4 regions of the Nocardia sputorum genome follow, and region 3 is predicted to be linked to each of the others. Evidence: riboswitches for the same ligand, from Rfam matches in the RefSeq annotation. Region 3 holds a riboswitch; each other region holds the start of a gene.
The links. Region 3 has a riboswitch for S-adenosylmethionine ahead of QMG86_RS22085 (amino acid ABC transporter permease). Riboswitches for the same ligand answer to the same signal wherever they lie in the genome.
Positions count from the first base shown of each region.

Region 1: linked by a shared signal. The riboswitch ahead of QMG86_RS00305 (aminotransferase class V-fold PLP-dependent enzyme) and the one ahead of QMG86_RS22085 (amino acid ABC transporter permease) in region 3 are both predicted to bind S-adenosylmethionine.
Region 2: linked by a shared signal. The riboswitch ahead of QMG86_RS29690 (rhodanese-like domain-containing protein) and the one ahead of QMG86_RS22085 (amino acid ABC transporter permease) in region 3 are both predicted to bind S-adenosylmethionine.
Region 4: linked by a shared signal. The riboswitch ahead of metX (homoserine O-acetyltransferase MetX) and the one ahead of QMG86_RS22085 (amino acid ABC transporter permease) in region 3 are both predicted to bind S-adenosylmethionine.

Region 1 covers NZ_AP026978.1:60,646-66,302, reverse strand. The annotation lists gene QMG86_RS00310 (flavin reductase family protein) at 36-587, shown strand; gene QMG86_RS00305 (aminotransferase class V-fold PLP-dependent enzyme) at 606-1,925, opposite strand; SAM riboswitch class IV at 1,973-2,086, opposite strand; gene QMG86_RS00300 (Pls/PosA family non-ribosomal peptide synthetase) at 2,735-5,657, shown strand, end outside.
Region 2 covers NZ_AP026978.1:6,574,368-6,580,024, reverse strand. The annotation lists gene QMG86_RS29710 (DUF456 domain-containing protein) at 1-308, shown strand, start outside; gene QMG86_RS29705 (amidohydrolase family protein) at 312-1,187, opposite strand; gene QMG86_RS29700 (FAD-dependent oxidoreductase) at 1,272-2,657, opposite strand; gene QMG86_RS29695 (Rv0361 family membrane protein) at 3,036-3,476, shown strand; SAM riboswitch class IV at 3,540-3,656, shown strand; gene QMG86_RS29690 (rhodanese-like domain-containing protein) at 3,671-4,087, shown strand; gene QMG86_RS29685 (O-succinylhomoserine sulfhydrylase) at 4,084-5,298, shown strand.
Region 3 covers NZ_AP026978.1:4,890,878-4,896,534, forward strand. The annotation lists gene QMG86_RS22065 (carotenoid biosynthesis protein) at 1-130, shown strand, start outside; gene QMG86_RS22070 (LppM family (lipo)protein) at 211-993, shown strand; gene QMG86_RS22075 (glycosyltransferase family 2 protein) at 1,029-2,195, shown strand; gene QMG86_RS22080 (hypothetical protein) at 2,221-2,928, opposite strand; SAM riboswitch class I at 3,314-3,407, shown strand; gene QMG86_RS22085 (amino acid ABC transporter permease) at 3,498-4,454, shown strand; gene QMG86_RS22090 (amino acid ABC transporter ATP-binding protein) at 4,451-5,218, shown strand; gene QMG86_RS22095 (ABC transporter substrate-binding protein) at 5,233-5,657, shown strand, end outside.
Region 4 covers NZ_AP026978.1:5,921,265-5,926,921, forward strand. The annotation lists gene QMG86_RS26675 (MFS transporter) at 1-207, opposite strand, end outside; gene QMG86_RS26680 (TetR family transcriptional regulator) at 333-1,046, shown strand; SAM riboswitch class IV at 1,099-1,209, shown strand; gene metX (homoserine O-acetyltransferase MetX) at 1,394-2,551, shown strand; gene QMG86_RS26690 (winged helix-turn-helix transcriptional regulator) at 2,625-3,002, opposite strand; gene QMG86_RS26695 (nitroreductase family protein) at 3,072-3,719, shown strand; gene QMG86_RS26700 (DUF3017 domain-containing protein) at 3,758-4,003, opposite strand; gene QMG86_RS26705 (hypothetical protein) at 4,242-4,661, shown strand; gene QMG86_RS26710 (tRNA (cytidine(34)-2'-O)-methyltransferase) at 4,695-5,159, shown strand; gene QMG86_RS26715 (DUF167 domain-containing protein) at 5,166-5,399, opposite strand; gene QMG86_RS26720 (DUF4349 domain-containing protein) at 5,356-5,657, opposite strand, start outside.

The DNA of each region.
Region 1 (5,657 bases), 2.6 Mb from region 3:
CACTCGCGGGCCTGAGTGGGGCGTAGTTTCGTGGTGTGACCGACGCACCACGACCCGAAACGGATCTGCGGGTCCCCGATGATCTGAGCGGCATCACCGCGGAGCAGTATCGCGCCTCCATGCGCCACTACCCGGCCGGTGTCACCGTCGTCACGCTGACTTCGCTACGGGGGCCGGTCGGCTTCACCGCGACCTCCTTCGCCTCACTGTCGCTGGACCCGCCGCTGGTGTCGTTCAACATCGCGCACACCTCCTCCAGCCTGTCCGCCATGCTGGACGCCGCGTCCGTCGTGATCCACTTCCTCGGCGAACACCAGCAGCACCTGGCCCACCGGTTCTCCCGCACCGCCGAGGAGCGTTTCGCCGACCGCAGCCTGTGGACCACCCTCGACACCGGCGAACCGGTCCTGCACGGCACCCCCATCTGGCTGCGCGCCACCGTGCACCAGCTGATCCCCATCGGCGACCACACCTTCGTCGTCGGCTTGGTCACCCGGGTCCACGACAACACCGACGAGAAGCCCGCCGCCGCACCACTGCTGTACTACAACGGCCGCTACTACCGGCCCACCGCCCTCGGCGACTGACCCGCGGAGTGCGCGTCCTCAGCCGATCAGGCAGGGGGCCGCGCCGGTGGGGGCGGTGGAGGTGAAGGGGCGCGTTTCCGGGGTGGGGTTCCAGACACCGTTCTCGGTGGCGTAATTCCAGGTGGTGCCCGTGCGCGCGAGGGTGGCGATCGCCTCGATCAGGCGGTCCACGTCGGCGGAGGTGGTGCCGAGGCCGATGCTGGCGCGCAGCGCGCCGTCCAAACCGAGGCGGGTGAGCAGGGGGTGGGCGCAGAAGCGACCGTCGCGGACGCCGATGCCGTGTTCGGCGGAGAGATAGGCGGCGACGTGGCCGGGGGCGAAGTCGTCGAGGGTGAACGCGACGATGCCGACGGAGTCGAGGCTGTCGGTCCAGATGCGCAACAGCTGGACGCCGGGAATCGCGGCCAAGCCGTCGCGGAGGCGGTCGGCGAGCCGGTGTTCGTGCGCGGCAAGGGTTTCGGCGTCGATGGCACCGAGCGCGTCACAGGCGGCGGCCAACGCGGCGGCGCCGAGCACGTTCGGCGACCCGGCTTCGTGCCGCTGCGGCGCGGGCGCCCATTCGGCCTCGTCGGTGCGCACCTCCCGAACCGCGCCGCCACCCGCCAGGTAGGGCCGCGCCGCATCGAGCCAATCCCGCTTGCCCACCAGCACACCCGCGCCGAACGGCGCGTAGAGCTTGTGCCCGGAGAACGCCAGGTAGTCGATTCCCGTGTCGCGCAGACTGATCCGCCGATGCGGCGCCAGCTGAGCCGCGTCCACGAGGATCCGGGCGCCGCACTGATGCGCGATGGTGGCCAGCCGCTCCAGCGGCAGCACCTCACCGGTCACGTTCGACGCACCGGTCACGGCGAGCAATGCGGCGGGCCTGCTGCACAGTTCGGCGACCAGCCTGCCGATGGTCTCCTCGACCGTGCCCGCGGCCCGCACGACGCGCCTGCCCCGCCTGGTCCAGGGCAGGAAGTTGGCGTGGTGCTCGATGTCGAGCACCACGGTGTCGCCGGGGACGCAGGACGCGAGCAGATTCAGCGAGTCGGTGGTGTTGCGGGTGAAGACCACCACCTGATCGTCGGCGGCGTCGAGGAAGCGGGAGACCGACCCGCGGGCGGCCTCGTAGCACTCGGTGGAGATCCGGGAGGCGTAGCCCGCGCCGCGATGCACGCTGGCGTAGAACGGCAGCAGCTGCTGCACCCGGTCGGTGACCTGGGCCAATGCCGGTGCGCTCGCCGCGTAGTCGAAGTTGGCGTAGGTCGCGGTTCCGCCCTGCACCAGGGGCACGCGCAGTTCGTCACCGGAGACTCGGGCGAGGGCGGCACAGGTGTTGTCGACAGCAGTAGTCATCACGTGAATCCCGTCGGCTAGAGGACCCGCGATCGAATGATTCGTCGAGTCCGCGCTTGCCGCGCCCGGTCGGGCGGCGGCCGGGTCGTCACCCGGAGCACCCCACCGCGGAGGAGGGTTGCCGGCCAGCAAGCCGGGGCTTCGCGCTGGCACTCATGACCTGACCCGAGAGTGGCAGAAGCGCCCCGGCACTGTCAACCACGTTCGACCCCGAGTCCCCACGAGCACCGCGTGGAGATAACCACTGCGCGCGAGCCATTACAAGCACCCCCACGATGACACGCGAGCCGCGGGACGCGGCGCGGCGCTCGGCCACCGGCACCCGTCCGGAGGCACACCCGGCTCGGTTCGCTCGCCGGTTACCGCTGGGCCGAGGCGAGTGCGATACCGCGACGTGACTTCCCGCCGCCCTTCACCGAGCCTGCTTCGGCGGGCTGACCCGATCGGCGCACGCCTGGTCGGACTTCCTCCGCGACCGGTTGAACACGCCGCCGCGAGCCCGGCAACACGGCGGAGTTCGCGCCGCTTCGATGAGCGGAATCACACTTCAGCTCCAGCGATCTCCCGGCGAACGCGAGGACGATCCCTCGACCAGCGGGTTGCCCTGCGTGAGCGGCGAATACCCGGCCCACCTGCAACAACGAGCACGGCACCGGTCGATCCGACGACCGGTCCGGTGAACAACAGACGACGACAACCCCGGGTACCGTGGACAACTGGCCATCGCGGCGTTTGCCCTTTGGTAACCCAGATATGGCACAACAACGCCGAAAGTGTGAGGCAAGTCGATGGGAGGTGCGCAGAGCACCATGCTCGAGACAGACGTCGACGCGCCGGCGCGCCCGTTGTCGCGCGGCGACCGCGCACCAGGACCGAGGACGCTCGTCGACATCCTGACCGCGACGGCGCTCGCCCATCCCGATGCCCCCGCCATCGACGACGGCGACGTGGTGCTGACCTATCTGGAGCTGGTCGTCGAGATCGAGAAGACCATGGCGCGTCTCGCCACGGCGGGCGTGCGACCGGGCGATCGGGTCGGCGTGCGCATGCCGTCGGGCACCCGCGGGCTCTACGTGACCATCCTCGCCGTCCTGTACTCCGGCGCCGCGTACGTGCCGGTCGACGCGGACGACCCGGACGAGCGCGCGCAGCTGGTCTTCGGCGAGGCGCAGGTCACCGCGATCGTGACTGTGGCGGGCATCGAGACCACGGCCGCGGGTATCCGCGCGGCCGAGCAGCAGCGCGAGCAGACCTGGTCGACGCTGCCCAGCCCCGGCGACGACGCCTGGATCATCTTCACCTCCGGTTCCACCGGCACGCCGAAAGGCGTTGCCGTCACCCATCGCAACGCGGCCGCCTTCGTCGACGCCGAAGCCGACCTGTTTCTCCGCGACGCTCCGATCGGTCCCGGTGACCGGGTGCTCGCGGGGCTGTCGGTCGCGTTCGACGCGTCCTGCGAGGAGATGTGGCTGGCCTGGCGCAACGGCGCCTGTCTGGTGCCTGCTCCGCGCGAGTTGGTGCGCACCGGCGCGGATCTCGGTCCCTGGCTGGTGCGGCGGGAGATCAGCGTGGTCTCGACCGTCCCGACCCTGGCGGCGACCTGGCCGGTCGAGGCCCTGGAGGCGGTGCGGCTGCTCATCTTCGGCGGCGAGGCCGTCCCGCCGGAACTCGCCGAGCGTCTGGCGGGCAACGGCGATTCGGCGCGCGAGGTGTGGAATACCTATGGCCCTACGGAAGCCACGGTCGTCGCCTGCGCCGCACGGTTGGACGGTCGATGGCCGATCCGGATCGGCCTGCCGCTCAACGGCTGGGACCTGGTGGTGGTGGACCAGGCGGGTAACCCGGTGGCGGAGGGCGAATCCGGGGAGTTGGTGATCGGCGGCGTCGGTCTCGCGCGCTATCTCGACCCGGTCAAGGACGCCGAGAAATACGCGCCACTGCCCTCCGTCGGCTGGGAGCGCGCATACCGCAGCGGTGACCTGGTGCGCAACGACAGCGCCGGCCTCGTTTTCCTCGGCCGCGCCGACGATCAGATCAAGCTGGGTGGACGGCGCATCGAACTCGGTGAGATCGACAACGCTCTGCAGCATCTGCCCGGCGTCACGGGTGCGGCGGCAGCCATTCGAACCACCAAGGCCGGCAACAAGCTTCTGGTCGGCTATCTGACCGGGCCCGGCCCGGACTTCGATGCCAAGGCCGCGCGCGCCGTCCTCGCCGAGCGCCTTCCGGCGCCGCTGGTGCCCCGGCTCGCCGTGGTCGACGAGCTGCCCACCCGTACCTCCGGCAAGGTCGACCGGGACGCGCTGCCGTGGCCGCTGCCCAACGCCGCCGAGGACGACGACGACAACGAGCTGACCGGCACGGCCCTGTGGGTCGCCGGACTGTGGGACGCCATCCTCGGCGCGGAGGCGAGCGACCTCGACGCGGACTTCTTCGACCTGGGCGGCGGTTCGCTCGCGGCAGCGCAGCTGGTCACCGCGCTGCGCGAACGGTATCCGCAGATCGCCGTCGCCGACGTCTACGACCACCCTCGCCTCGGCGCGCTGGCCGACCTGCTGGAGCAGACCACGCCCGCCGTGGCGGTCGCCGAGCGGACGGTGCGGCCGACGCCGGTGCTCGCACAAGCCGCGCAGGTGCTCGCCACCATCCCGCTCACCACGCTCACCGGTCTGCAGTGGCTGACCTGGCTGGCGATCGTCGGCAACATCGCGGCCTGGTCCGGCTCGCTGCCGTGGCTGCCGCAACTGTCCTGGTGGTGGACGCTGGCCGCGTTCCTGCTGTTCATCTCACCGCCCGGCCGCATGGCGATCTGCGTGGCCGGCGCGCGGCTGCTGCTGCGCGGCATCCGGCCGGGCCGCTATCCGCGCGGCGGTTCGGCGCATCTACGGCTGTGGGCGGCCGTCCGTCTCTCCGAGGCCAGCGGCGCCGAGAACCTGTCCGGAGCGCCGTGGATGGTGCCGTTCGCCCGCGCGCTCGGCGCGAAGATCGGCAAGGGCGTCGACCTGCACAGCCTCCCGCCGGTGACGGGCATGCTCGAGCTCGGCGACGGATGCAGCGTGGAGCCGGAAGTGGACCTGTCCGGGTACTGGATCGACGGCGACGTCGTGCATCTGGGCCCGATCACCATCGGCCCCGGCGCGGTGGTCGGCTCGCGCTCGATCCTCTTGCCAGGCACGAAGATCGGCAGAAACGCCGAGGTGGCGCCCGGCTCGGCGGTGTCCGGCAAGGTGAAGGCCGAACAGGAATGGGCCGGTTCGCCCGCGGTGAAGGTCGGCAAAGCCCAGCACCGCTGGCCCGCGCACACGCCCGATCGAGCCCGGCACTGGGTCGCGATCTTCGGCGTCACGTCGATGGCGCTGGCCGCCATGCCGATTCTCGGCATCGGCGCCGGTGGCGCGTTCCTGGCCTGGTTCGTTCGCGACACCCGCACCCTCGCGGGCGGCGCCGCGCGCGCGTTCGCCGTCCTCCCCCTCGCCACGCTGCTCAGCCTGGGCGTCTACGCGGCGGCGACCATCGTCGCGGTCCGCCTGCTGAGCATCGGCCTGACGGAGGGCTACCATCCGGTGCGCAGCCGGGTCGGCTGGCAGGCATGGGCCACCGAGCGGCTGCTGGATTCCGCGCGCACCTTCCTGTTCCCGCTGTACGCCAGCCTGCTCACCCCGGTGTGGCTGCGCTTGCTCGGCGCGAAGGTGGGCAAGAGCGTCGAGGCGTCCACGGTGCTGCTGCTGCCGA
Region 2 (5,657 bases), 1.7 Mb from region 3:
TGATTTCCGGCGTCGTCAAATACACCTGGCCCGGCCGCAGGATGAAGGACGCGGGGGTGTCGAATCGGTCGCTCTTCCTCGGCGCGGTGCTCGGCGTCGTCGGCTTCTTCGTGATCCCGGTGATCGGCCTGTTCCTGGGGTTCGTTCTCGGCGTCTACCTTTCGGAATTCCAGCGGCTGCGCGCCAACCGGCAGGCGTGGCAGGCGACGGTGCACGCGTTGAAGGGCGTCGGCCTGTCCATGCTGATCGAACTCTTCGGCGCGTTGCTGGCCACCGGCGTCTGGCTCGCCGGTGTCTTCGCGGTCTGAGCGCTACCGATCGATGGCGGGAAACGGAATCGTGTCGCCCGCCTGGCTTTCCGGCAATTCGTCGCGGCGCAGCCGCAGCGTCGGCGGTTCCGGGCGGTACAGCGGCAGCGTGGGGGCCGGATCGTCGCGGACGACGCGCTCGCGGGCGGGCAGCCGGTAGAACGCGCGCGCGTTGTCCTCCAGGACCGCGTGCATGTCGGTGCCCACCACGTCACAGAGCAAATCGACATCCGAGTCCCGGAACGGGCGTCCGGCGCGGGTACCGGGCAGATCGGTGCCGAACATGAGGGCTTCGGGGTTCACCGCGTGGATGCGGCGCAGCGTGTCGGCGACGTTCATCGCGACCCGGCCGAAACCGGTCGCCTTGACCTTGGCTCCGCGGTCGACGAGGTCGAGCAGGAACGGCAACCCTTCCTCCGACATGCCCAGATGGTCGACCGACAGCGCGGGCAGCTTGGAGATGACCGGTTGCAGCGAGGCCAGCATCGTGCCGTCGATGTAGACCTCGACGTGCCAGCCTGCCAGGTCGTACGCGCGCAGCGCCTGCAACGTCATCCCGGTGATGTCGGTGGCCGCCCGCTTGAGGTTGAACCGCAGCGCGCGGACGCCGATGCGGTCGAGTTCGAGGATCTCCTCGTCGGTGGCGTCCAGGTCGAGCCGGGTGACGCCGACCCAGCCCTCGCCGAGCTCGGCGAGCGCGGCCTTCAGGTAGCTCTGGTCCGTTCCCTGGAACGACCCGCTGACCACCGCGCCGCCGGCGACGTCGTACCGCGACATGCGCTTGCGGTAATCGGCGATGGTGAACGGGTCGGGCAGGTAGCCCTCGTTCTCGGCCAGCGGAAACCGCGGGTCGAAGATGTGCAGGTGGGCATCGAACACTTGTACAGAATGCCTCAGGGTCGAATTTTCCGCTGCCACAGCGGGGGTGTGGCGATGGCAGCGGAGTGTGGCGCTGCGGTGTGATCAGACCTTGTGCGGTTCGCTCGCGCGCAGCATGTCCTCGCGCTCGACGACCTTGACGCGCTCGCGGCCCTCGGGTTCGCCGAGGGAACGCTCGTGCGCGTCGAGGCGGTACCAGCCGGCCCAGGTGGTGAACGGGATGCCCTTGCTCTCCAGGAACTCGGTGACGGCCTCGGGCTCGGGCCGCTCGGCCGGGGTGAAGTTCGGAGCGTCGTCCAGCAGGCAGGCGATGGTCTCGTTGGCGTCGCCCTTGGTGTGGCCGATCAGGCCGACCGGGCCGCGCTTGATCCAGCCGGTGACGTACGTGGCGGGCAGGTAGCGCGCGGGGCCGTCGGCGTTCTCGTCGGCGAGCACGCGGCCCGCTTCGTTCGGCACGGTGCCCGCCTGGTCGTCGAACGGCAGGTTGGTCAGGTTCTGCGACAGGTAACCGACGGCGCGGTACACCGCCTGCACGTCCCAGTCCTTGAACACGCCGGTGCCCTTGACGTTGCCGGTGCCGTCGAGCTGGGTGCGCTCGGTGCGCAGGCCGACGACCTTGCCGTTCTCGCCCAGCACCTCGGCGGGAGACTCGAAGAAGTGCAGGAACAGCTTGTGCGGCCGGTCGCCGACGTCGCGGATGGCCCACTGCTCGAGGGTGTTGGCGACCATGTCGACCTGCTTGGAATGGCGCCGCGCGGCCTCGGAGCCCTCGTCGTAGTCGATGTCCTCGGGATCGACGATCACCTCGATGGTGGGCGAGTGGTCGAGTTCGCGCAGTTCCAGCGGGGTGAACTTGGCCTGCGCGGGGCCCCGACGGCCGAAGACGTGGACCTCGACGGCCTTGTTGGCCTTCAGGCCCTTGTAGACGTTCGGCGGGATCTCCGTCGGCAGCAGTTCGTCACCAGTCTTGGCCAGCACGCGCGCGACGTCGAGGGCGACGTTGCCCACGCCGAGTACGGCGACCTTCTCCGCGTCCAGCGGCCAGGTGCGGGGGACGTCGGGGTGGCCGTCGTACCAGGAGACGAAGTCGGCGGCGCCGAAGGAACCGTCCAGATCGATGCCGGGGATAGGCAGTGCGCGGTCGGCGTTGGCGCCGGTGGAGAAGATCACCGCGTCGTAGAACGCGCGCAGGTCGTCGAGGGTGATGTCGGTGCCGTAGTCGATGTTGCCGAGCAGGCGAACCTGCGGCTTGTCCAGCACCTTGTGCAGGGCGGTGATGATGCCCTTGATGCGCGGGTGGTCGGGCGCGACGCCGTAGCGGATCAGCCCGAACGGGGCGGGCATGCGCTCGAACAGGTCGATGCTCACCTCGGCGTCCGACTTCATCAACGCGTCGGCGGCGTAGATCCCGGCCGGTCCGGCGCCCACGATCGCGATGCGGAGCGGGCGGGCTGCACTCTGTTCGGTCATCTCTTTACGCGCACCTTTATGGTCGAAACAATTAAGGACGTCAGGCTTAGCTTAGGCTAAGTTGACGCACCGGCTCTCTCGCACCCGTCCGGTGCGGACGCCGGCGATGCCGGCTCGTAGCTGCACGGTGCTCCGTTCGCCGCGGCGAAGAGCTGCCGATTCGCTATGACAGCAGGCCGCCGTCCCGCGATTCTATCGGGATGGTCGATGCCGTCCCGCGTCGGTGCGTGGACTCGGCGAATGCCGTCGAAAGCCACAATCGTCGCTTACCCGCTCGGGTGCGGCCTATCGCGGCCGACGAGATCCGCATGCCGTCCGCCGCGGTTCCAGCCGGGGGCCGAGCGCTGGATACCCGCGCCGACCAGGGATCATCGAGTCATGACCGAACAGCAGCCGGAGGACGAGATCATCCGGGTCGATCAGACCGACAAGCGCTCGGTGGTCCCGTTCGTGGCGGCCGCGGTGGTGGCGGCCATCGTGTTGATCGCGATCGTGCTGGGCGGTGTGCTGTCGCCCGCTGAGAAAAATGTCACAGAGTCCGAGCGCATCGCGGCGGCCGTCCGCAACTTCGTCGACGGTTCGAACCGCAGCGACGTCGTGCCGCCGCCCGGCACCGCGTGCCAGGGTTTCGACGCGAGCCGCTCGCCGCTGGCCGGCCAGGACGGCACCGGAAAGCCGGTCGAGATCACGAAAATCGACAACCCCATGGTGGACGGCGACCGCGGGAAGGCGACGGTGACCACGACGGTGGGCGGCCGGGAGGCGACGTCGACCTGGAATCTCACCAGGTCCGGCGACAAGTGGCTGGTCTGCACCTGAGCCTTCGCGCCGTCCTGGCCGGCGTTTGACAGGGTGACCCGGGTCGGTGCAATCTCAGTCGAAGGTCATGAGAACCAGTGTCAAGCCCCGGCATTGCTGGTCGGCAACCCTCCTCCGCGGTGGGGTGCTCCGGGTGACGACCTGGCGGCGCCTCGGTCCCGGGCGCGGCAAGTGCGGATTCGCAGGAGGTGCACATGAGTTATGCCGGTGACATCACTCCGCAGCAGGCGTGGGAGCTGCTGCGGGACAATCCCGAAGCCGTCCTGGTGGACGTGCGGACGGAAGCGGAATGGAAGTTCGTCGGCGTCCCCGACACGAGCTCGATCGACCGGCCGACCGTGCTGATCGAATGGGTCGACTCCACCGGCGCGCGCAACGAGGCGTTCGTCGAGCAGTTGAAGCAGGCGCTCGACGGTCACGACCCCGACGCTCCCGTCGTCTTCCTCTGTCGCTCCGGTCAGCGTTCGGTTGGCGCGGCGATCACCGCCACCTCGGCGGGTTACCGCACCTCCTACAACGTGCTCGAGGGCTTCGAGGGTCCGCTCGACGAGTTCGGGCATCGCGGCGGCGCGGGCTGGCGTGCCCTCGGACTGCCCTGGCGGCAGTCGTGATCACCGGTGGCGCGTTCGACAAGCCGCTGCCCGACGGCGTCGGTCCCGCGACGCTGGGCGTGCGCGGCGGGCTGCGGCGCTCCGGCTTCGAGGAGACCGCCGAGGCGCTCTATCTGACCTCCGGCTTCGTCTACGAGAGCGCCGAGGCCGCCGAGGCGGCGTTCACCGGCGAGGTCGAACACTTCGTCTACTCCCGCTACGGCAACCCGACGGTGGCCATGTTCGAGGAGCGGATGCGCCTGCTCGACGGCGCCGAGGCGTGCTTCGCCACCGCCAGCGGCATGTCCGCGGTGTTCACCGCGCTGGGCGCGTTGCTGGGCGCGGGCGACCGGCTCGTCGCCGCGCGCAGCCTGTTCGGTTCGTGCTTCGTGGTGTGCAACGAGATCCTGCCGCGCTGGGGCGTGGAGACCGTCTTCGTCGACGGCGAGGACCTCGACCAGTGGGAACAGGCGCTGTCGGTGCCCACCCAGGCGGTGTTCTTCGAGACACCGGCCAATCCGATGCAGACCTTGGTCGACGTGCGCCGGGTGACCGAGCTGGCGCACGCGGCGGGCGCGAAAGTCGTGCTGGACAACGTGTTCGCCACTCCGCTGCTGCAACGCGGCTTCGAGCTCGGCGCCGATGTGGTGGTCTACTCGGGCACCAAGCACATCGACGGACAGGGCCGCGTGCTCGGCGGCGCGATCCTCGGCGCCGCGGACTACATCGACGGCCCGGTGAAAACGCTGATGCGCCACACCGGTCCGGCGCTGAGCCCGTTCAACGCGTGGACGCTGCTCAAGGGCCTGGAGACGATGCCGCTGCGGGTCCGCCATTCGACCGAGTCCGCCTTGCGCATCGCCCGCTTCCTGGAGAGCAACCCGGCCGTCAGCTGGGTGCGCTACCCGTTCCTGGAATCACATCCGCAGCACGCGCTGGCCACCGGCCAGATGAGCGGGGGCGGCACCGTGGTCACCTTCGAACTGAACGCGCCCGAAGACCAGGCGAAGAAGCGTGCGTTCGAAGTGCTCAACCGGTTGCGCATCGTCGACATCTCCAACAACCTCGGTGACGCCAAGTCCCTGATCACGCATCCCGCCACCACGACACACCGCGCCATGGGCCCCGAAGGCCGGGCCACCATCGGCCTGACCGACGGCGTCGTGCGCATCTCGGTGGGCCTCGAAGACGTCGAAGACCTCCTCGGCGACCTCGATCACGCCCTGTCCTGATCCCGCAGAGCGCGGGGCAAGGGCGATCCCGGGCAGCTGCGTGGGGAACTGGCGCCGGAGTAGCCCCCAGAAAGGGTGGCTACTCGTCGGTGAACGGCGTCTATAGCATTTTCGACGCAGTAGCCATTGGCTCCGCCGCGAGCGCATCCGAGGCGAGGAGATCATTGTGCGGACACCTCTTGTGATAGCTGCGGTCACTGCTGCGGTGCTGGCTCCGATACAGCTGGCATCAGCTGGCTTAGCCGCCGCCGAGACCACTGCCGCGGTTGTCTCGACCGGTTCGGCGGAGATCCCGCCGTCCTGCGTCGGCAAGATCGATCCGATCGAGTACTACATCCGATTACTGCACGGCACACAGC
Region 3 (5,657 bases):
GACCTGGCTCGGATCGGCGCTGGCCCACGCGGTGTTCCTGGATCTTCCGTCGTCCGCCGGGTACGGCTTCGCCGGCCTGGGCCTGCTGGGCGTCCCGCTGCTGGTCGCCCTGGCTCGCGCGCGCCGCTGACCGAGCCCGCCTTCCCGCGCGTGGCACGCCGACGCGCGCTGCGACTGGCGCGTTTCATTACCGGCGGTTGGCCTGGCACGATGTCACCCGTGCAGCCGAGTCCCGTCACCACGAAATCCGATGCCACGGCCCTCGCGCCGCGGCGGGCCCGACGCCGCGGCGCGCGCGTCGCTTCGGTCCTCCTGCTCGCGGCGATGCTGGTCCCGATGCTCGCCGGCTGCCTGCGGGTGCAGGTCTCGATGGGGGTCTCGTCCAACGACCGGGTGTCCGGACGCATCGTCGCCGCCGTGGTGCCCACCGACCCCGGGGACAAGGGCCCGCAGTTGAAGGCGCCCGAGACGCTGGCGGCCAAGGTGCGGGTGGAGCCGTACGCCCAGGACGGATACGCCGGCAGCCAGGTCTTCTTCGAAGACCTGTCCTTCGGTGACGTGCAGCAGCTCGGGCAGTTGTCCGAGCAGACCCAGGGCATGTTCCAGTTGCAGTTCCAGCGCACCGGCGACCTGGTCAGCCTGAGCGGGCGGGTCGATCTGAAGTCCGTGCCGCCGCACGGCTCGGACGTGCAGTTCACCGTCGCGTTCCCGGCGCGCGTCGCCAAGACCAACGGCAACCGCGAGGGCGACAACGTCGTCTCCTGGAAGCTGCCGTCCGGTGAGGTCTCCAAGCTGCACGCCGAGGTCAGCTACGCCGACCCGAACACCCGCTCGTTCGCGGGCTGGGCGGGCATCGCGGGCGGCATCACGCTGGCGGTGGCCGCCATCGTCGCCGCGATGGCGTACATGGACCGCAATCCCGCGGCGCCCGGCGCGCCGGAAGTCGGCTTCTCGCTGAGCCGCTGGTGGCGCTCGGTGACGCAGAATCGCTGAGCGGCGGGGCGGTGTGCCGGGATAGCGTGACCCCCATGGTGCATGCCGACCTGCCGAAGACGTTGCGTGCGAACTCGATTCTGCCCAGCACCGCCACCGCGGTGGCGGTGCTCGGCGCGGGCCTCGCGCTATACAACCGAATCACCGTGCGGCGGTTGCCGGATACCCCGACGACAGTGATCGAGCCGGTCACCGTCTGCGTTCCCGCGCGGAACGAAGCCGACCGGCTGCCCGATCTGATCGCCGATCTGCGCGCTCAGGTGGGCGTACCCCGCCTGGCGGTGCGCATCCTCGACGACGCCTCCTCCGACGGCACCGGCGCCGCCGCCCGCGCGGCGATCGACGACGACCCGCGCTTCACCCTGCTGCGCACCGAGTCCGACCCCGTCCCCGGCTGGACCGGGAAGGCCGCGGCCTGCGTCCGTCTGGCCGAGGACGTGTTCACGCCGGTGCTGATCTTCTTGGACGCCGACGTGCGGCTGGCGCCGCACGCGCTCGCGGCGGCGGTCGGCGCGCTGCGCGCAGGACGAGCCGCGCTGGTCTCCCCGTGGCCTCTGCAAGTGGCCGCATCCGTGGCGGAGGCCGTCGTGCAGCCCCTGCTGTGCTGGTCGTGGGCCTCGACGTTGCCGATGGCCGTGGCCGACCGGAGCCTGCGGCCCGCGACGGCGGTGGCCTGCGGCCAGTTTCTCGTGTTCGACAACGCCGCCTACCGCGCGGTGGGCGGTCACACGACGGTGGCCGGGAGCGTCACCGAAGACCTCGACATCGCCCGTACGCTGCGGCGAGCCGGTCATTCCACCGTGCTGGCGGCCGCGGGAGGGCTGGCGCGCACCAGGATGTATCGCGGTGCGGCCGAAGTGGACGCGGGCTACACCCGTTGGCTGTGGTCGGCCTACGACGGCACGATTGCGGGTGGAGCGGCGGTGGGACTCGTTGCGGCCATTGCCTATTGGGTGCCGCCCGTGGCGACGGTAGTCGGCCGGGGCGCGGTCCGCCGGATCGGCCTGATCGGCTGGCTCGCCGCCGTCGCCGGGCGGCTGCTGGCCCGCTCGACCGAAACCGGCGGCCCCTTGAGCCGCGCGGATGTCGCGGCCGCCGTGGCGCATCCGGTGTCGGTGGCGGCCTATCTGCTGCTGTGGGCGCGTTCGCATCGGGCCCGCCGCCGCGGCACGGCGCGCTGGAAAGGTCGTTCGCTCACCTGAGCGACCGCGCCGCGGCCGGCGGAACTCACGGCACCGCGGTGATTCCGACCGTCGGCAAGAACATGCACGACTTCGCGCCGTTCTGCACCGTGCCGAAGACCGCGGCGAGAACGGTGCCCTTGCCGGTGTCCACCGGGACCGCGCGCACCCCACCCATCGGGAGGGACGCGACGAGGAAGTCCCGGATGGCCTGCTCGGCCGTGGGCCGCAGGTCCGCGGGAACAGCCGCGGGAATCATCGAGCGGGCGACCTCCGGCAGCGGCCCCATGGCGGCCGTGCCGCCGCGGCCGGTGCTCAGGTTGAGCCAGGCCACCTGCATGCCTCCGGTGTTCGAGCCGTCCGGCCCGAGACCGTAGGGCACGAAGGTGAACATGGCCTGCCCCGCTTTGACGGCGCTGAGATCCTGGCCGGGAATCTGCACGCTGTTCTTCGGCCAGGGCCCCGGAATGGCGCCCGCCACGGCAGGCGCCAGACCGGCCGTGGTGTTGTCGAGACAGAACGCCGACGCGCTCGGATAGGCGAAGGGCTGGATACCGAGCGCGCGCAGCGCGTCGATCGCGGCTTGGTAGGCGCCGAACAGGTCACCTGGGGCGGCGACCGGCACGGAGTGCTCGGAGAACGCGGGAATCGTGGCATCCGGAGCCGCGAACGCGGTGGCCGGGCCGGCGAGCGCGAAGGCGATGGAACTGGTCGCGACAGCGGACAACTGGGTCAGACGGCGCAATATGGTCACGAAACCTCCTCATCGGCGGAACGATCGAGGGGCACAGTACTCCGGCAAACGCCTCCAACAGCCTGGATTGGGCATAGCAATTTCTTGGCGAGTCCTGTTTGCCCGGAACGGACTTCCGCTCGGCCGACCGGCGTTCCCCAGCCCCGGCGATAGCCGTATGCTGCATCGGGCCGCCGGATTCCCGCCGCCGCGCACTCGCCCTCCGCGAGGCGCCCGGGCCCACGCCGCCCACGAGCGAGCAGCGCATCCCTGGTTACTACAAGGATCCGAGGCATCGGCGTCGACAAGGTCTACGCTCACGCTGATTACTTCTCTTGTTCCAGGCTTCCCTTGCTGGGCATCATGATTCGGCTCGCCTCCGACATCCGTCGCCGGGGGTCGGCGCCAACCATCCAGAGCGACCGAGAGACCTGGCTCGTCGACGTCGCAGCAACCCCCCGGTCATCGGGTGCGGGTGCTTCCGCCGGGACCGATGGAGGAACCGAAGTGATCATCGAGGACCCGTCGTGAGTGCGTCCACGGCACCTGACGCCGCCCCCGAAACCGTCACGCACACCGAAGCGGACCCGATCGGCGCCCCCGTCCCCGTGCCCGTGCCCGCCGATTCCGGCGCGACGCCCACCGTGGCCAAGACCCGGCACCCGTGGCGCTGGGTGGTCAGCGCCGTCGCGCTGATCCTGCTCGCCCAGTTCGCGCACGGTCTGGCTACCAATCCCGGCTGGGACTGGCCGACCTTCGCGCAGTACATCACGGCGAGGTCGGTGCTGTCGGCGTTGCGGGTCACCTTGGAGCTGACCGTCTGGGGCACCGCGCTCGGCTTTCTGCTGGGCACCGCCCTGGCGATCGCCCGGTTGTCGAACAATCCCGTGCTGCGCGTGATCTCGTGGGTCTACATCTGGGCGTTCCGTTCGATCCCGCTGATCGTGCAGCTGCTGTTCTGGTTCAACATCGCCTACCTGTATCAGACCCTCTCGATCGGCGTGCCGTTCGGGCCCACGCTGTTCACTTTCGAGGTGAACGGGGTGATCAGCGGTTTCACCGCCGCCGTGATCGGCTTGGCCCTGCACCAGGCGGCCTATTCGGCCGAGATCATCCGGGCCGGATTCATCGCGGTGGACGCCGGCCAGCTGGAAGCCGCCGCCGCGCTGGGGATTACCCGGCTGCGGCAGTTCCGCACGGTGGTGGCGCCGCAGGCCATGCGCTCGATCCTGCCGAACGCGACCAACGAGGTGATCAGCCTGTTCAAGGGCACCTCGATCGTGTCGGTGATGGCGATCGCCGAACTGTTCTACCAGGTCCAGGTGATCTACGGACGCAATGGGCGAGTCGTGCCGCTGCTGATGGTCGCGACGGTCTGGTACATCGTGCTCACCACCGTGCTGTCGGTGGCGCAGCACTACATCGAGCGCCACTACGCCAAGGGGGCGCACCGCACGCCGCCGCCGACTCCGCTGCAACGCGCCTGGCGGAAGCTGCGCGAGGTCGCCGAGGCCGGTCCCGCCGCACCGCGCGGAGCCACCCGATGAGCGCCACACCCGCCGTCGAGGTCCGCGGCGTGCGCAAATCCTACGGCGCGCATCCGGTGCTGCGCGGCATCGATCTCACCGTGCGCTCCGGCGAGGTGGTCGCCGTCATCGGCCCGTCGGGCTCCGGTAAGTCGACGCTGCTGCGCGTGGTGAACCACCTGGAGACCCTCGACGCGGGCACCGTGCACATCGACGGGGAACTGATCGGCTACCGGCTGCGCCGCGACCGCCTGCACGCGCTGCCCGATCGCGAGGTGCGCAAGCAGCGTTCGCGGATCGGCTTCGTCTTCCAGCAGTTCAATCTGTTCCCACACCTGACCGTCCTGGAAAACGTCACGCTGGCCCCGCTTTCCGCGCAACGGCGGGACCGGGCCGAGGTGGAGCGCGAGGCGCACCGCCTGCTGGAGCGGGTCGGCATCGGACAGCTGGCCGGCGCGTATCCGCGCACGCTGTCGGGCGGACAGCAGCAGCGGGTGGCGATCGCCCGCGCGCTGGCGCTGCGGCCGCGCGTGATCCTGTTCGACGAGCCCACCTCCGCCCTGGACCCGGAACTGGTCGGCGAGGTGCTCGACGTGATCCGCGATCTCGCGCACGGCGGCACCGCCCTGGTGATCGTCACCCACGAGATCGGTTTCGCCCGTGAGGTCGCCGACACCGTGGTGTTCCTGGACGAGGGCGTCATCGTCGAGCAGGGGCCGCCCTCGGCCGTCCTCGATCACCCCGAACACCCGCGCACCCGCGCTTTCCTTTCCCGAGTCCGCTGATGAACAGGTTCCCGATGAAGTTCTCCGCCCTGGTCACCGCCGCCGCGACGGCGGTCGCGCTGCTGGCCACCGGCTGCACCGAACCCGAGGCGGACAACGCCGCGCAGCCCGCCGGTTCGATCACCTTCGACCTCTCCCCCGCCCAGTCCGGTCGCGTCCGGGCCGCCGAGGTCGACGCCATCGCCGCCGAAGTGCCGCAGGCGATCCGCGACCGCGGCACGCTGATCGTGACCGGCGCGTCCGGCGCCGCGCCGCCGCTGCGGTTCTACGCCACCGACGACAAGACCGTGGTCGGTTCCGAGGTCGACTTCGCCTCGCTGATCGCCGACATCCTCGGCCTGAAACTGGATGCGCGGGTGGCCGATTGGTCGCAGAACTTCGTGCGGGTGGACTCCGGCGAGGTGGACGCGTTCATCTCCAACGTCACCGTCACCGAGGA
Region 4 (5,657 bases), 1.0 Mb from region 3:
CAGCGTGTAGGCGGTGAGCATCCATTGCCGGTTGCCGTCGCTGATGTCGAGATCACGCTGCGCGAACGGCAGCGAGATGGTCACGATGGTGGCGTCCAGCACCACCATGAGCTGGGCCAATGCGATCACTGCCAGCGCGAGCCAGCGCGCCGAACCGGCCGCTGTCCGCGGCGCCTGCACCGCCGTTGCCGTTTCCGTCACGGTCATCTCCTCGTCTTCGTCGTCCGAGCCATCCTGTCATCGAGCGACATTTGTCGTCAAGAGAAAAATGTCGCATTACGACATTTGACCGTTAAGGACAGGAAAACAGCAGGTTGCGTTAGCATGGGGACATGCTCGAGTCATCGGCGCCGATGGGCGCGAGCGCAGCGGCCGACCGCGCCGCGAGCGCCCCACCGACCACAGGGCTGCGCGAACGCAAAAAGCAGCAGACGAGGTTGCGCATCATCGCGGCCGCCTTGGATCTGTGCGATACGCAGGGCTTCGACGCGACCACGATCGAGCAGATCGCCCACGTGGCGGACGTCTCACCGCGCACGATCAATCGCTATTTCGACAACAAGGAGGACATCGTCCTCGGGCCGGTCCAGGACTTCGGCCGCACCATCGCCGAGACGCTGCGCGAGCTGCCCCGCACGGGCAACGAACTCGAGGCGCTGCGCACGGCCTTCCTGCACGTGGTCGATCGGGCCGCCGAGGCCGGCGATGCCGATCCGCTGTCGTTCCGGCAGTTCCAGCAGATACAGCGCATCCTGCGCAGCAGCCCTTCGGTCAGCGCGCGCAGCATGGAACACGCCGACGACAAGAACACCGCGATCGCGGCGGTGGTCGCCGAGCGTCTGGGCACCACACCCGACGCGCGTCCCGTGCGGCTCATCGTCGGCACCTGGCAACTGATCGGCCACATCGGCATGGAATGCTCGGACGACACATTCCTGGACGAGGACCTGTCGGCCGCGGCCAGGGCGGGGCGCGCCGCGTTCACCGAGGCCTACGACGAGTTCGTCCGCGCCTGCTGCGGGGCGCAGAACGCCGCGGACCAGTGAGTTCGGTGGAGGATTTCGAGCGCTGACCGCCCGCCGGTTATGATGCCGGGCAGGTCATGAGTACCAGCGCCAAGCCCCGGCTCGCTGGTCGGCAACCCTCCAGCCGCGGTGGGGTGCTCCGGGTGATGACCTGGCTCCCGAAAGCCGGGAGCAAGCGCGTAACAGGAGGTCGCCGGCATGTGTTGTTGTTCGTCACCCACACACCGCTAACCCCTGCTGTACCGGCGAACACCTGCTTGGGAGCAAACCATGAGTGAATTCACCGCGCCCGGGGCCGAGCCCGCGCAGTGGTCTTTCCGCAGCGTGGACATCGCGGATACACACGCCGGTTTCGCGACGGCGGCGACGTGACCGTGGGCACCGAAGCGAGCGCACGGACCTCCGGCGTCGCCCTGCCGCCCCCGGATGGGCGGCTCGGCACCATCGCCATCGGGGACGTGCGACTGGAGAATGGCGCGGTGATCCCGGACGTCCACTTGGCGGTGCAGCGCTGGGGCGAGCTCTCGCCCGGCCTGGACAACGTCGTGCTGGTCGAACACGCGCTGACCGGCGACTCACACGTCGTCGGAAAGCCCGACGACGTGCACCCGATGCCCGGCTGGTGGGACGGCATGGTCGGACCTGGTGCGCCGCTGGACACCGATGAATGGTGCGTGATCGCGACGAACGTGCTCGGCGGCTGCAAGGGCAGCACCGGGCCCTCCAGCCTCGCCCCGGACGGAAAGCCCTGGGGCGCAAGATTTCCCGAAATATCCATTCGCGATCAGGTGACCGCCGAGGCGGCTCTGTTCGACCTGCTCGGCATCGAGCGGCTCGCCGCCGTTGTCGGCGGGTCGATGGGCGGCATGCGGGTGCTCGAGTGGATGGTGGGGTCGCCGGAGCGGGTCGCCGCAGCACTGGTGCTCGCGGTCGGCGCCCGCGCCACCGCCGACCAGATCGGCACCCAGACCACCCAGATCGCGGCGATCAAGGCCGATCCGGACTGGCAGGGCGGCGACTATCACGGCACCGGCCGTGCCCCGACGACGGGCATGGCCCTGGCCCGCCGGATCGCGCACCTGACCTACCGCACCGAATTCGAGCTGGATCACCGGTTCGAGAACAAGCCGCAGGACGACGAGGACCCGTGGCACGGCGGCCGCTACGCTGTGCAGAGCTACCTGGACCACCAGGCCGAAAAGCTCTGTAAGCGTTTCGATCCCGCCACCTACGTGCTGCTGACCGAAGCGATGAACCGCCACGACGTCGGTCGCGGCCGGGGCGGCATCGAGGCGGCGCTCGCGGCGACGCCGGTGCCGTGCGTGGTCGGCGGCGTCGACTCCGACCGGCTGTACCCGCTGCGGACCCAGCAGGAACTCGCCGATCTGCTGCCCGGCTGCGATGGGCTGGACGTCGTGCACTCACGCGACGGGCACGACGGATTCCTCACCGAAGCGGCGGCGGTGTCGAAGCTGCTGACCGAGACCATGCGCCTGGCCCGGGACGTGGTGCGGCCCGAACGCTGAGCGGTTCCGCCCGGCCGCCCAGCGCCGAACAGTGCCCGGCGGCGTTCCGAGCGCCGTCCGCGTCGCCTTGTGCTCAGAGCGCCGCGCCCCGCCGCGCGGCTTCGATCTGGTTGATGTTGGTTTCGATCCATTCCCGCAGCGCGGCGATCGGCGTGCGCAGACTGTGGCCGAGTTCGGTGAGCGTGTAGTCCACCCGCGGCGGGACGGTGGGATGCACCGTGCGGGTGACGAATCCGTCGTTCTCCAATTGCCGCAACGTCTGCGTCAGCATCTTCTGCGAGATCCCCTCGATGCGGTGGCGCAGGTCGGTGTAGCGCAGGGTGCCGTCGGCGAGCGCGTCGATGATGAGCACCGTCCACTTGCCCGCGATGTGGTCGAGAACCTCCCGCGTCGGGCACTTCGCGGAGTACACGTCGGAGGGCAGGCCGGAACTTGCGACGAAGGTGGACACCTATCGGAGTGTAGCGCACTTATCAGTGCCTTCTTCCTATTGGAGTGTGACTCTCCGATAGTTAGAAATATGGAAACGCAAACACTTTCGGTGGCCGACGCGATCCGTGGGCGTCGCACGGTACGGCACTACCGCCCGGACCCGGTGGCGCCCGAGCTGATCGAGGAGTTGCTCGAGCTGGCGATGCAAGCGCCGAGCGCGTGGAACATGCAGGACCGGTCGATCGTGGTGGTGACGAGTGAATCCGGCCGCGCCGCGCTGTCGGAGGCGGCGTTCGGCCAGCCGCAGCCGAAGGAAGCGCCGGTGGTGCTGGTCTTCGTCGCCGATGCCGCCGCCTGGCGAGCGGCCAACGCCGACATCGCCGAACTGGCCGGCCGCAACGGCGCGTGGAACGCCGAGTTCACCGCCATGTTCGACACGCGCGCCGAGTACTTGGCACTGGAGCGGCACGGGCTGCTGCGGGAGAACGCCGTCAAGAACGCGATGATCGCCGCCACCTACGCGATGCTCGCCGCCACCGGCCTCGGCTTGGCCTCGGCGCCGATGAACGGCTGGGACCCCGCGCTGGTGAAACAAGCCATCGGCATCGGCGATCGCGACGATCTCGCCATCGCGGTGCTGGTCACCGTCGGCTACAGCGACACCGTCCCACCGCACCCCGGCCGCCGCCCGCGGGAGCGAACGGTCTTCGCCGAGCGATATCCCGCTGCCCACTGATCGCTAGGGCGGCCCGGCCGGGCCCGGTCGCCCAAGTCTCAGCCGACGCCGAGCGTGTTGATCGTGGCGGCGAGAAACAGGATGCTCGACCCGAGCAGGGTCAGCGCGCCGACGTCGAAGGGCTTGCTGCGCACCGCCAGCAGCCCCACCCGCGCGGTCGGCAGGCACAGCCGGAACGCCGCCGCCAGCAACGTCGCCCCACCGAAGAAGAACGCCCCGCGCCGCCACCGATCGGACGCGACGAACACCACCGCCACCACGATGACCAGCGTCACAACCACCATCGGCAGATGGGAACGCAAGAACTCCGCCCCCGGACTGCGTCGCCCGGCGACAGGCGTGTCGGCATCGGTCACGCCCCGATTCTTGCAGACGCACCCGCCACCGACCGGCAGCGGGCAGCCGCAGCAGGTCAGCGCCTCGGCAGTGACGATTGCGCGCGAAGCGTCGCCGCGATCGCCCGAGGAACACTGCTGGGCCACGAAATATGGCCAGGGCCGGTGAGCTGGCATCATCTCGATCATGATCCTTCGACGACTCCCCCTTCTCGCGCTCGCCGCACTTCCGGTGGCGCTGGGTTCCGGCGCCACCGCGACCGCGACGCCTCCGCTGTCGGCTCCGGTGCTCGAAGAGGTCTTCTCGGTGCCCGGAACCGTGTCGGCGAAATTCCACAACCCCAACGCCGAGGGTGTGTGCTGGGTGTACAACGACGACACCGGGGAGATCTTCGGCGGCAACAACCCCACGTCGTTCGCCATCGCCTACGGCAAGATGGTTCAGACGTCGCTCGGCAACGGGTCCCTGCCCGCCGGGCAGATGCGCGTGCGTGGCGCGTGCGCCTGGGAACGGCCCACCGGCGATCCCCGCGAGGGCTACACCGCGACGACGGACATCGTCACCGTCGACGTGGTCGGCAAGCCGAGCACGGGCAGCTTCGGCTGAGGCCGGGCCGAGAGACCTGATTGACTGACACCCGTGTTCCATCTGATGTTCCACGAGCCGTGCATTCCGCCGAATACCGGCAACGCGATCCGGTTGGTCGCGGGGACCGGGTGTCATCTGCATCTGATCGAGCCGTTGGGGTTCGATCTGTCGGAGCCGAAGTTGCGCCGGGCCGGGTTGGATTACCACGATCTGGCGTCGGTGACGGTGCACCCGAATCTGACGGCGGCGTGGGAGACGTTGCGACCGGAGCGGGTTTTCGCGTTCACCACGCAGGCCACCACCCGGTTCACGGAGGTGGCCTACCAGGAGAACGACGTGCTGCTGTTCGGCACGGAACCCACCGGCCTGCCCGCGGAGGTGCTGGCCGACCCGCACGTCACCGACCGGCTGCGCATCCCGATGCTGCCCGGCCGCCGCTCCATGAACCTGTCCAACGCGGCCGCGGTCACCGTCTATGAAGCGTGGCGCCAACTGGGCTTTCCCGGCGGCGTATAGGCGTGGTCACGGCAGGTCGATTTCGAAGCGCTTGAAGCGGGATGTCGCGCCCGCGGCCAGCCGGACGGCGGACTTGGGGACTCGGTAGTGCTCGGCGAGCAATTCGACGGCCGCCTTGTTGGCTTTCCCCTCGACGGCGGGAGCCCGCACGTACAGCCGCAGACTACCGTCGTCGAGGGTTTCCACCAGCGGGCCCTTACGGCTGTTCGGCTTGATCGTCGCCCTTACCACCGTCGGCACTCTTGCCTCCTGCGCTGGTCTGCGCGCCGTCCGCGGCGCTGCTCGCGGGCTCCGCGGGAGCCTGCGCCGATTCTTCCCTACGCGGCGCGGGCTTCCGACGCCGCCGCACCAGCCGGGCGACACCCCACAGCACGGCGGCCACCGCAGCGAGGAAGCCGAGCCACGGAATCGCCTTGCCGCTGAACACGACGGCGTCCTGCAGCCAGTCCACCAGGGAATTCCAGCCGGCGACGATGCCGTCCCAGAAATTGTCCGGGT